One region of the Paenibacillus sp. Marseille-Q9583 genome, then DNA from elsewhere that is predicted to be linked to it. Evidence: riboswitches for the same ligand, from Rfam matches in the RefSeq annotation. Region 1 holds a riboswitch; each other region holds the start of a gene.
What was found. A riboswitch is a leader RNA that binds a small molecule or an ion and turns the genes downstream of it on or off. The one in region 1 is predicted to bind cyclic di-AMP.
Positions count from the first base shown of each region.

Region 2: linked by a shared signal. The riboswitch ahead of ACWNM1_RS05085 (hypothetical protein) and the one ahead of ACWNM1_RS17445 (ubiquitin-like domain-containing protein) in region 1 are both predicted to bind cyclic di-AMP.
Region 3: linked by a shared signal. The riboswitch ahead of ACWNM1_RS23150 (C40 family peptidase) and the one ahead of ACWNM1_RS17445 (ubiquitin-like domain-containing protein) in region 1 are both predicted to bind cyclic di-AMP.
Region 4: linked by a shared signal. The riboswitch ahead of ACWNM1_RS13805 (alpha/beta fold hydrolase) and the one ahead of ACWNM1_RS17445 (ubiquitin-like domain-containing protein) in region 1 are both predicted to bind cyclic di-AMP.

Region 1 is NZ_CDRJTB010000037.1:11,901-14,100, forward strand. It holds gene ACWNM1_RS17440 (TatD family hydrolase) at 1-337, shown strand, start outside; cyclic di-AMP (ydaO/yuaA leader) riboswitch at 535-764, shown strand; gene ACWNM1_RS17445 (ubiquitin-like domain-containing protein) at 1,046-2,200, shown strand, end outside.
Region 2 is NZ_CDRJTB010000006.1:115,520-117,719, forward strand. It holds gene ACWNM1_RS05080 (hypothetical protein) at 1-362, opposite strand, end outside; cyclic di-AMP (ydaO/yuaA leader) riboswitch at 552-741, opposite strand; cyclic di-AMP (ydaO/yuaA leader) riboswitch at 1,162-1,327, shown strand; gene ACWNM1_RS05085 (hypothetical protein) at 1,473-1,964, shown strand; gene ACWNM1_RS05090 (hypothetical protein) at 1,981-2,200, shown strand, end outside.
Region 3 is NZ_CDRJTB010000061.1:25,077-27,276, reverse strand. It holds gene ACWNM1_RS23155 (GNAT family N-acetyltransferase) at 1-178, opposite strand, end outside; gene ACWNM1_RS23150 (C40 family peptidase) at 434-925, opposite strand; cyclic di-AMP (ydaO/yuaA leader) riboswitch at 931-1,072, opposite strand; gene ACWNM1_RS23145 (C40 family peptidase) at 1,432-1,860, opposite strand; cyclic di-AMP (ydaO/yuaA leader) riboswitch at 1,914-2,052, opposite strand.
Region 4 is NZ_CDRJTB010000025.1:57,290-59,489, forward strand. It holds gene ACWNM1_RS13795 (Nif3-like dinuclear metal center hexameric protein) at 1-113, shown strand, start outside; gene ACWNM1_RS13800 (hypothetical protein) at 199-372, shown strand; cyclic di-AMP (ydaO/yuaA leader) riboswitch at 594-778, shown strand; gene ACWNM1_RS13805 (alpha/beta fold hydrolase) at 885-1,694, shown strand; gene selD (selenide, water dikinase SelD) at 1,851-2,200, shown strand, end outside.

The DNA of each region.
Region 1 (2,200 bases):
AGCAAATGAGGTTGGAGGCGTGATGCACTCGTTCTCAGGAAGCTGGGAAACAGCTAAAATGTGCTTGAATCTTGGTTTTCATTTATCCTTTGGAGGACCCATTACGTTCAAAAATGCAAGAGTGCCAAAAGAAGTGCTTGCGCAGACCCCACTAGACCGATTATTGATCGAAACCGATGCTCCATATTTGACTCCACACCCCTTCCGCGGGAAGCGAAATGAGAGCGCTCATGTGAAGCTTGTAGCAGAGGCAGCAGCTGAAATTAAAGGGTTGACATGGGAAGAATTGGCTAAAATAACGTATGCGAACGCACTGGAACGATTTGGGATTGAGTGAAAACGGGAGCAAAACAGGCGAAAAATAGAGAACGGCCGATATATTAAACTTTTTTAATATAAAAACGGCTGAATATTACAATATTTTAACCATATTTTTGCGTAAACGTGGTTGAATCGTCCTTTACAACATGCATCAAAACAGGATATCATCTTTTCAGTGATGTGAGCTGTGTTATAGTGACAGCCATTGATTCATGGATCGTCTCGCTGAGTCTCCGTATGGAGAACGGGGGAACCAATATTGACCTGCCGCATGCCTGTATTTTAAATACGGTTTAGACGTGCCGTAGGACAGTATTTGATTTCTTCACGTGGTCTTTGGGGTGAATTTAAGGGCAACCGCCATGAGCGGGTGACCTGAAATAGGGCGTCTCTCTTTCGTCCGAACCCGACAGCTAACCCCGTAAGCGCAAGTAAGAGAGGCAACCTCGTGCACAAGCATTCTCTATTCTGATATTGGAGAAGCCACGAAAGAGTCCTCAGTTGAACTCTTTTTAGGCTTTTTTATTTTTGAATAAATAGAATGTTGCCCACATACTGTTATATAACAGGGGTGGGAGTAGCTGTGCCGAGCAGGCGATCCATGAGCAGGAGACGCTAAGTTATTACGTGCGTGTCCTGTGACAATCTCAAATAGTTTCGTCAAAGGAATTCAGTCCTCATGATATACAATTGACGACGGGGCTATGTAAGGAGGATGGAGAGAATGGGCGTATTCCAACCAGAAGTATCCCATGATTCGCAGTCATCCAGCAGGTCTTTCGCATTACGGTGGGAGCAAGTGAATACTCGCGTACTTTTACTTGCAGGCGTGATTTCAGTCGCTATCGCGCTACTTATTCTGCTGTACGTACACGGTCAAAGCAACAAACAATTATTTTTAGTAATAGACGGGCAAACACAGACGCTTGAAACGCGGGAAGCGCTTCTTGGTGATGTGTTGGAGAAAGAGCAAATTTCGCTGCAGCCGCATGATGAACTATCTTTAGGACTGAGTGATGAAATAAAAGACGGTGACCGTGTCGTTATCAATCGTGCGCAGAAAATTAGTCTTACTGCGGATGGAGCAACAAAAACGTTATATACCACCGAAGACACAATTGGTAAAGCAATTGAGAAAATGGGCATTACCCTAGAAGGTCATGATAAGATTTTCCCTTCGTTAGACACCACCATTTCTGCAAACATGGAGGTTAAGATTGTTCGCATCAACAAACAGACCGTACAGCGAACAACTAACTTACCCTTCAGAGTCATCAAGACAGCAGACCCCTCCCTTACTGTGGGAACAGTTAGAGTGGCACAGGCAGGCAAACCAGGCGTCATGATTCAGCATATTGAAAAGATCTACCAAGACGGAGAACTGGCCTCTATGCGCATGATTGGTAAGGAAGTACAAACGGTAACGAAAGATAAGATTATTGCCGTTGGTACCAAAGCACTTCCTAAGCCGGCTGTAGCTAAGACTACAACAACTTCCAAATCAAACACCACTTCAAAAACGGCTAAGGTTAGCGCCAAGACTAATAACGTCACTAGCAAGGCTGGCGTAGACTTTGAGTACAAGAAGATGATTAAGAACGTCTCCATGACAGCTTATTCATCAGAAGAGCCAGGTATTGGTACCAAAACTGCCTCCGGAACACGCGTAACGGAAGGTCGTACAATTGCGGTAGACCCGAATGTAATCCCTATTGGCTGGTGGGTATATATCGAGGGGCTTGGATTCCGCCGAGCAGAAGATACTGGCGGTGCCATTAAAGGCAATAAAGTAGATGTCTATTACGATTCACTGAGCCATGTCCGTAATTTCGGTCGTAAATCACGTACCATTTATGTGATTGGACCTGTGAAGCCGGAG
Region 2 (2,200 bases), on a different contig from region 1:
TAGATTACATAACTTGCACCAAGTCTTTTATAGACCAATCTAGGATTTATTGAGCTTGTGATTACAAAAATCGGCTGTGTAGTCCAGGTGCGGCACATCTGAATGTAGCGGCAGCATAACGTAAAGCTGCTCTCGAACAGATATACCCGTCCTACCGGGAACGGTGGGCGAAACCAAGTATTCTGATGGCGGGTATCAACTAGAACGACTTGTTCAATCCCCATCTCTTCGAGTAGGGCCTTCTCAGGCAAGTTGTTGGTCAATCCGGCCATCTTAATGCCTCTGAATTTTAGAAGCTTAATAAAATGTTCGCCTGCCTTCGTTGGCGCACATACCAGTACATATTCATTCTGATCTGTCATCTCTTATTCTCCTCAAATGCTTTGCTTGTAAGATCAGAGCTTGATCACCCTGATCTTGAAAGAAAGCTACCGCTAATGATGAATATAACGACCTCTTCGTGAGGTTTTCCATAAATGCTTTGCTTAAAAAAGCACAGCAAAAAGCCACAAAGGATTCTCCTCTGTGGCTCGCTAGCGGTCACATTGCACTCATCCTCTCTCCATACGCTTACGAGGTTAGCTGTCGGATTCGGGCGGTGAGAGTCGCCCTACCTGTATAGATGCGAGCTCACTCACATCTTCTACAGGATTCACCCCATAACCGGCTTCCGACTCTCACATCGTCTGCCGATTGTTGGTTCCCCCGCTTTCCTTATCGGAAATTAAGCGGATCAAATATTCGATTGTTGTTGAAACAGGAGTAATCATACCCTTATGCAGGAAGTATTGTAAAACCTGATTGATGCCAAAATAATGCAAATTAAAAACTATTTTCGCATTGGATAGCGCTTACTTGATATCCAATCTCTCTATATCTCTTGTTTACTCGAGTTTCAATCCATTAGCGAAAAACGCTCATACCATGTGATTTTATTCACCACGATTAGTGAAATGACCAAAAATCGCCTTTATAAGAAAGGAAACAAGAAAGCGAGATTAAGCGAGGAAGAAGCCCGATAACACGCAATAAATACCTATTTGGTTCCCTTTTTCGTCGTAGTCGGCAGGATTTGGTTTAAATTGCGCTCAAAAGAACACTTTCTGTTTTTACAGAAACACCTTGAAAAGAGTATGATTCGGGTTGAATCTATTTCACGAAATACATTCAACGCTGAGTTCCTGCAATTGCAGGGAACGGGGGAACCATCAGGTCATATGGCCTACTTGGGGTGAATCCGAAGGAGACTGTTCAAGTCTCACATAGGTAGGGCGACTCTCACCGTCCGAATCCGACAGCTAACCTCGTAAGCGTAAAGAGAGAGACCCTTGATCCGCCACGCTTTGGCACAGGTGTGTGTATACCTGTATTCCAAAACCGCAGCAGAGGTCCTCCTCTTGCTGCGGTTTTTGCGTTACCTGATTCTTTAACTGAATCTATAGGGTGATAGCATGCTGGACGGGGTGAAAGGAATGAAACATTATTATTGGGGAACTCAGCAAGGGCTACTTGAGCCGATAAGTCTAAACTATGTTTGCTTTGGAGCGTTATGGTTCGAAGAGGATCATCATAGAACAATTGTCGGCTACGCATTTGGTCAGAACCAGATTGACACATTGCGCCATTTCAGCAGCTCTTCTACTTGTGAACGCTGTATGGACCGAAAGATTATATACGAAATATATAAAAATATCCGCGAAAAGCAGCAGCTGCAGGATTGGGCAGCACACCAACGTTTTCCGTGGCTCACCGCCTTTAAAGAACCTTGGAAAGATGTTGCAGTCGGTTGGTACGTAATGAGATCCCGCAGCACCTTCCCCTTACATTTATCCGTTATACGCAAACAGAAATTCCGACTATGGCTGGAGCATGCCGCAGTCTGTGAGAATGAAGCTGAAATGCTCGCCTGTATAGAGAAGGCCAACATCACTCACCATGTTGATCTTAAGCTTTTGGAAACCTAAGGAGGAGAAACCTGTCATGGACCAGCGAAGACTATCTCGCATAGAAGTATTCGTCTTTGATTCACCTGAGCCTATTCACTATGGAATGGAGGCCGGTCAAGGTAGCCGTTATGGCATCCTGAAGCTTACCTGTAAAGGAGGTTGTAGCTGGGGAGCGTGTCTTATCTCTGCTAATACCAAAACCTTCGACCTTATTAAATGGAGTTCTTTTCTCAGAATGATTTATCATTGCCGAC
Region 3 (2,200 bases), on a different contig from region 1:
AGACATATTGCTCATTCCGTAGCTGCGGGTCACCGAACTCGATTCCAAGAGCCTGCATTTGCTCCCACGGCATCCAGCCGTAAATATTATAAGGGGCAGTGTAATCCCAGTTGCAAATCTCTTCCGCGTGACTGGTCTCCATAGGCGCTACATGAAAAGTAACAGGGGGATTTATCATAAGGTCAAGAACCTCCTTTCACGGGGCGACTTAAAATGTCTTGTATTTCTAGCTTAAAATACTTATGGTCCTTATAAGGAGATCGAAGGCGTTTATGCTTGTAACTAATTATATACAAAAAGAGGCATGGTCGACTCAGAAATTTATGAAGATTATTGTTTTACAAATTCTGAGAGGGGTAAATACTAAATAAGACAAAAAACAAGCTCTTCCCCAAGAATCAACATCTTGGAAAAGAGCCTATGTACGATTTACTTATTGAACATCATCATTATCTTCTGTCTCAGAAGCAACAGAATGATAAGCATCCGTGCTCATAATTCGTTTAGCACCGATGTAGCGTTTCACGTAGTAGCTATCACTCAGGGAGCTAATCGTTACACCGCGTGAGGAAGATGCGTGTGCAAACTTGCCTTCACCGACATAAATACCGACATGGGAGACACCCTTACCACTTGTATTGAAGAATACAAGATCTCCAGATCTTAAATCATCTTGGGAGATAGCAGTACCCATTTGATACTGGGAACCTGATTGGTGTGGTAGGTTTATACCAATTTTATCAAATACATACATTGTAAATCCGGAGCAATCAAATCCATTTGTGGAGATGCCGCCGGATACGTACTTAGTTCCGATGGTCTTGTCGATCACTTTATCCATTTTGGAATCCGCGAAAGCGCTTCCTGCTCCGATGGTGAAAATAATGGAAAAGCTAAGTACTGCTGCTGCTAGCTTCTTCTTCAAAAGTTTATACCCCTTCCGGATGCCTACGAGGTTAGCTTAAGGGTTCGGTTGAAGGTCCCCTATGACCCCTCTAAAAATGGAGGTCAATTCACCCAAAGTTGGTTCCCCCGTTTTCCTAATAGTTAGGAAACTCGGCTGATACTGTTGATTAGGAATAGCTTGTAATCAATACATGACAAAACCTTTGTAAATAACAACTTAATGATTACAAAAATGTTACTAAAATCTTACTGCAGTTATTGTAACAAACAGAGTGCCGCTTGGCAATCGTTTTTAACATAATCATGCAGAAAATTTCGTTTTTTTAAAGACAAAATGCATATGTAAGCGATAATATTAAACTAATTTTTATATTTATTGAAATTTTTATCAAATAAAAGTGTTTAAAGTCCGTTCTGGAGGTGTAAAGAATATAATAAGGCAAAATAAAACCTGGATTCGATTAAGTTAATAATCAAACCCAGGTCTATATAATGTAATTGTGAGGTTATAGTTGTGGGGAAGTATTAATCGTAGGCTATAGCTTGATATGAGGAAGTACTCATTACTCTTTTAGCACCAACGTAGCGATTGGCCCAGTAGGACTGGCTAAGTGAAGTGATGGTCACGCCATATGAAGATGATGATTGTGCGAATTTTCCGTTTCCAACATAAATGCCGACATGGGATACGCCGTTGCCTAATGTGTTAAAGAAAACTAGGTCACCTGAACGTAATTTACTTTTGGCTACAGGAGTTCCGACATTATATTGAGCTTTTGAAGTACGGGGCAAAGAAAGACCCACCTTCTTGAATACATACGTAGTAAATCCAGAACAGTCAAACCCGGCAGTGCTAGTGCCTCCGGTTTTATAGGCAACTCCAATTGTCTTTGAAATAACACTGTCCATCTTAGAATCTGCAAAGGCACTTCCTCCACCAATAGAGAACGCCATCACAAGTCCTAGCGCCGCAGCGACGCATGCTTTTCTTAAATTCTTCAAAAAAATTGTACCCCTTCCAATGCCTGTGAGGTTAGCTTAAGGATTCGGTAGAAGGTTCCCCTATGATCACTGCAAAGCGAGATCAATTCACCCAAAATATGGTTCCCCCACTTCCCGGTGCAAGGAATTCGGCGTTTTATGCACCAGATAGTGACTTATCGACATGACTACGACAAATACATGAAGTTATGTAGAAATCGTTTCAAATGATTACAAACTTGTTACCAATGGAACAGGACTTATTGTAACAAAGTCTTTACGATTTTGCAAATCCTCATAATTTGTCTATAAC
Region 4 (2,200 bases), on a different contig from region 1:
ATGCGGAAAGTGAAGCTCCAGGAATGAAATATTTAGCTGAAGTTCTGGCACAGAAATACCCAATGATTCCTACTTACTTTATTGCTGAACAACCGGTCTATCAGCTGGTTTAATTTCGTATAAACCGAAATGAAGAATAAATTTGCATATTATGGAGAAAATGATTGGAAACCAGGTCACTGAGAAAGGAGTGTTTCAATGGAAATTCCTTTGGAGGCTGATGAAGTGTTAAGTCGTATCAAAAAGCTTCAAACCGATGGAAGCTCGATCAGCAAAAAACAAGTGAAGCAAAGCGATCCTGATCTTATGAGAAGTGCGCTGTTCTTTTTTCCGAGCTGGGAACATGCATTGAAAAACGCCGATCTGTTGTAGCCATATGATTGTATAACGAAGCCGAGTGGTTCAGGGATTGATCTCTGATGGCCGCTCGGCTTTTTTTAGATATATTGAGTAAACAAGAGAAAAAGAAAGAGAAAACGAAGTGTATGCTCAATATGAAATGAAAAGCATGGCTTTCAACATTATTTTGCCCACGGCTCAACTTTACAAGAAACCTTACACGGAGTATGATTCATCACATAACTGACAATTACATAAGAAGTCCGCTTAATTTCCGTTAAGGAAAGCGGGGGAACCAACAACTGGGAACCAGTGTAACAATCGGTACTAGTTATGGGGTGAATCCTGTTCCAGGTGCATAAATGCATCCATGCAGGTAGGGCAACTCTCACTGCCCGAATCCGACAGCTAACCTCGTAAGCGTATGGAGAGAGGATGAATGGCGTATTTGATGATGAATAGCCACAGAGAATCCCTCTGTGGTTTTTTGCTGCGTTAAAAAGCAGATATAGTTGTAGAACCTATCTATGAAAGAGGTGTTAACTTTGCCTATTGCTAAACTGAATGGAACTTCGCTCTATTACGAAATCAATGGAACAGGGACTCCGGTTGTGTTTATCCATGGACATGGATTAACACATAGTATGTTCAAGCCACAATTGGAGTATTTTTCTGATAAATATAAAGTGATTCTGTGTGATTTACGGGGGAATGGCAAATCAGGTGAATTACTGCAGGCCCCAAACGAGATTATTGAAACTCAATGTCTAGATATAATTATGCTATTGAATGATTTGGGTATTCGTGAGGCTGTTTTTGTTGGGAGTGCCTATGGGGGGCTCGTCGTACAACATATTGCGAAGCAATATCCAGAGCGAGTAAAAGCGATTGTTGTCGCGGATAGCTTTTGTAGAAGTCAGGCGTCAACGATAATCGGTAAAATCCAGCTTATGGCTGCTTATTGCAGTTGGTTAATGTATTACGCTCCAAGTGAGCTTGTACTGCCTTCGATTCGTATGATGTACCGGGAACGCTGGAATCTGGCTTATAACGAGATTAGAAGAGGACTTCTCGATAAACGTCCACGGGAATTGTATCGGCAAAGGCTGGCTACGAGCCATGTGGATTACACTAGATGCTTAAAGTCTTTTAAGCGTCCCGCCTTATGTATTGTAGGTGACTTTAGTGAATTTGGAGTTAATTGTATGAAGGATATGGTATCTCAGCTGCCACATGCTCAGTTAGTGATCATTCCTAACGCATTAGATCCTAGTAATTTGTGTCAGCCGGAGAAATTTAATGCTATACTTCAGCGGTTTTTGGAGAAACAGCAGGAAACTCAGCAGATTAGTTGATCTTAGTGGTAAGTGAGAAATGAGGGGCGTCCCATAGCCGGGGAGTATGTACTGGCTACGGGGCGTTCTTCTGTATGTCTGTATTTTGTACAATGCTGTCTACTGATGTAAGATTAAAGATATTCGATATTAACTATCTAAAGGAGCTGAGTCATGATGTCTCAAGCCGAAACCATAAAATTGACCTCATTATCTTCAAAAGGGGGCTGCGGCTGCAAAATCGGTCCCGCCGATCTCATGCAGGTTATTCGCAGTCTACCACCAACCGTTCCTAATCCGGATCTACTTGTAGGTCTAGACACCAGTGATGACGCTGGGGTATATCGATTAAGTGATGATCTAGCGTTAGTGCAAACTGTTGATTTTTTCACGCCGATCGTGGATGACCCGTATTCCTTTGGGCAAATTGCAGCAGCTAATGCGTTAAGTGATATTTATGCTATGGGCGGCAAGCCGCTTACAGTGCTTAATATTGTGGCCTTCCCTATTTCTGTTTTGGACAAAAG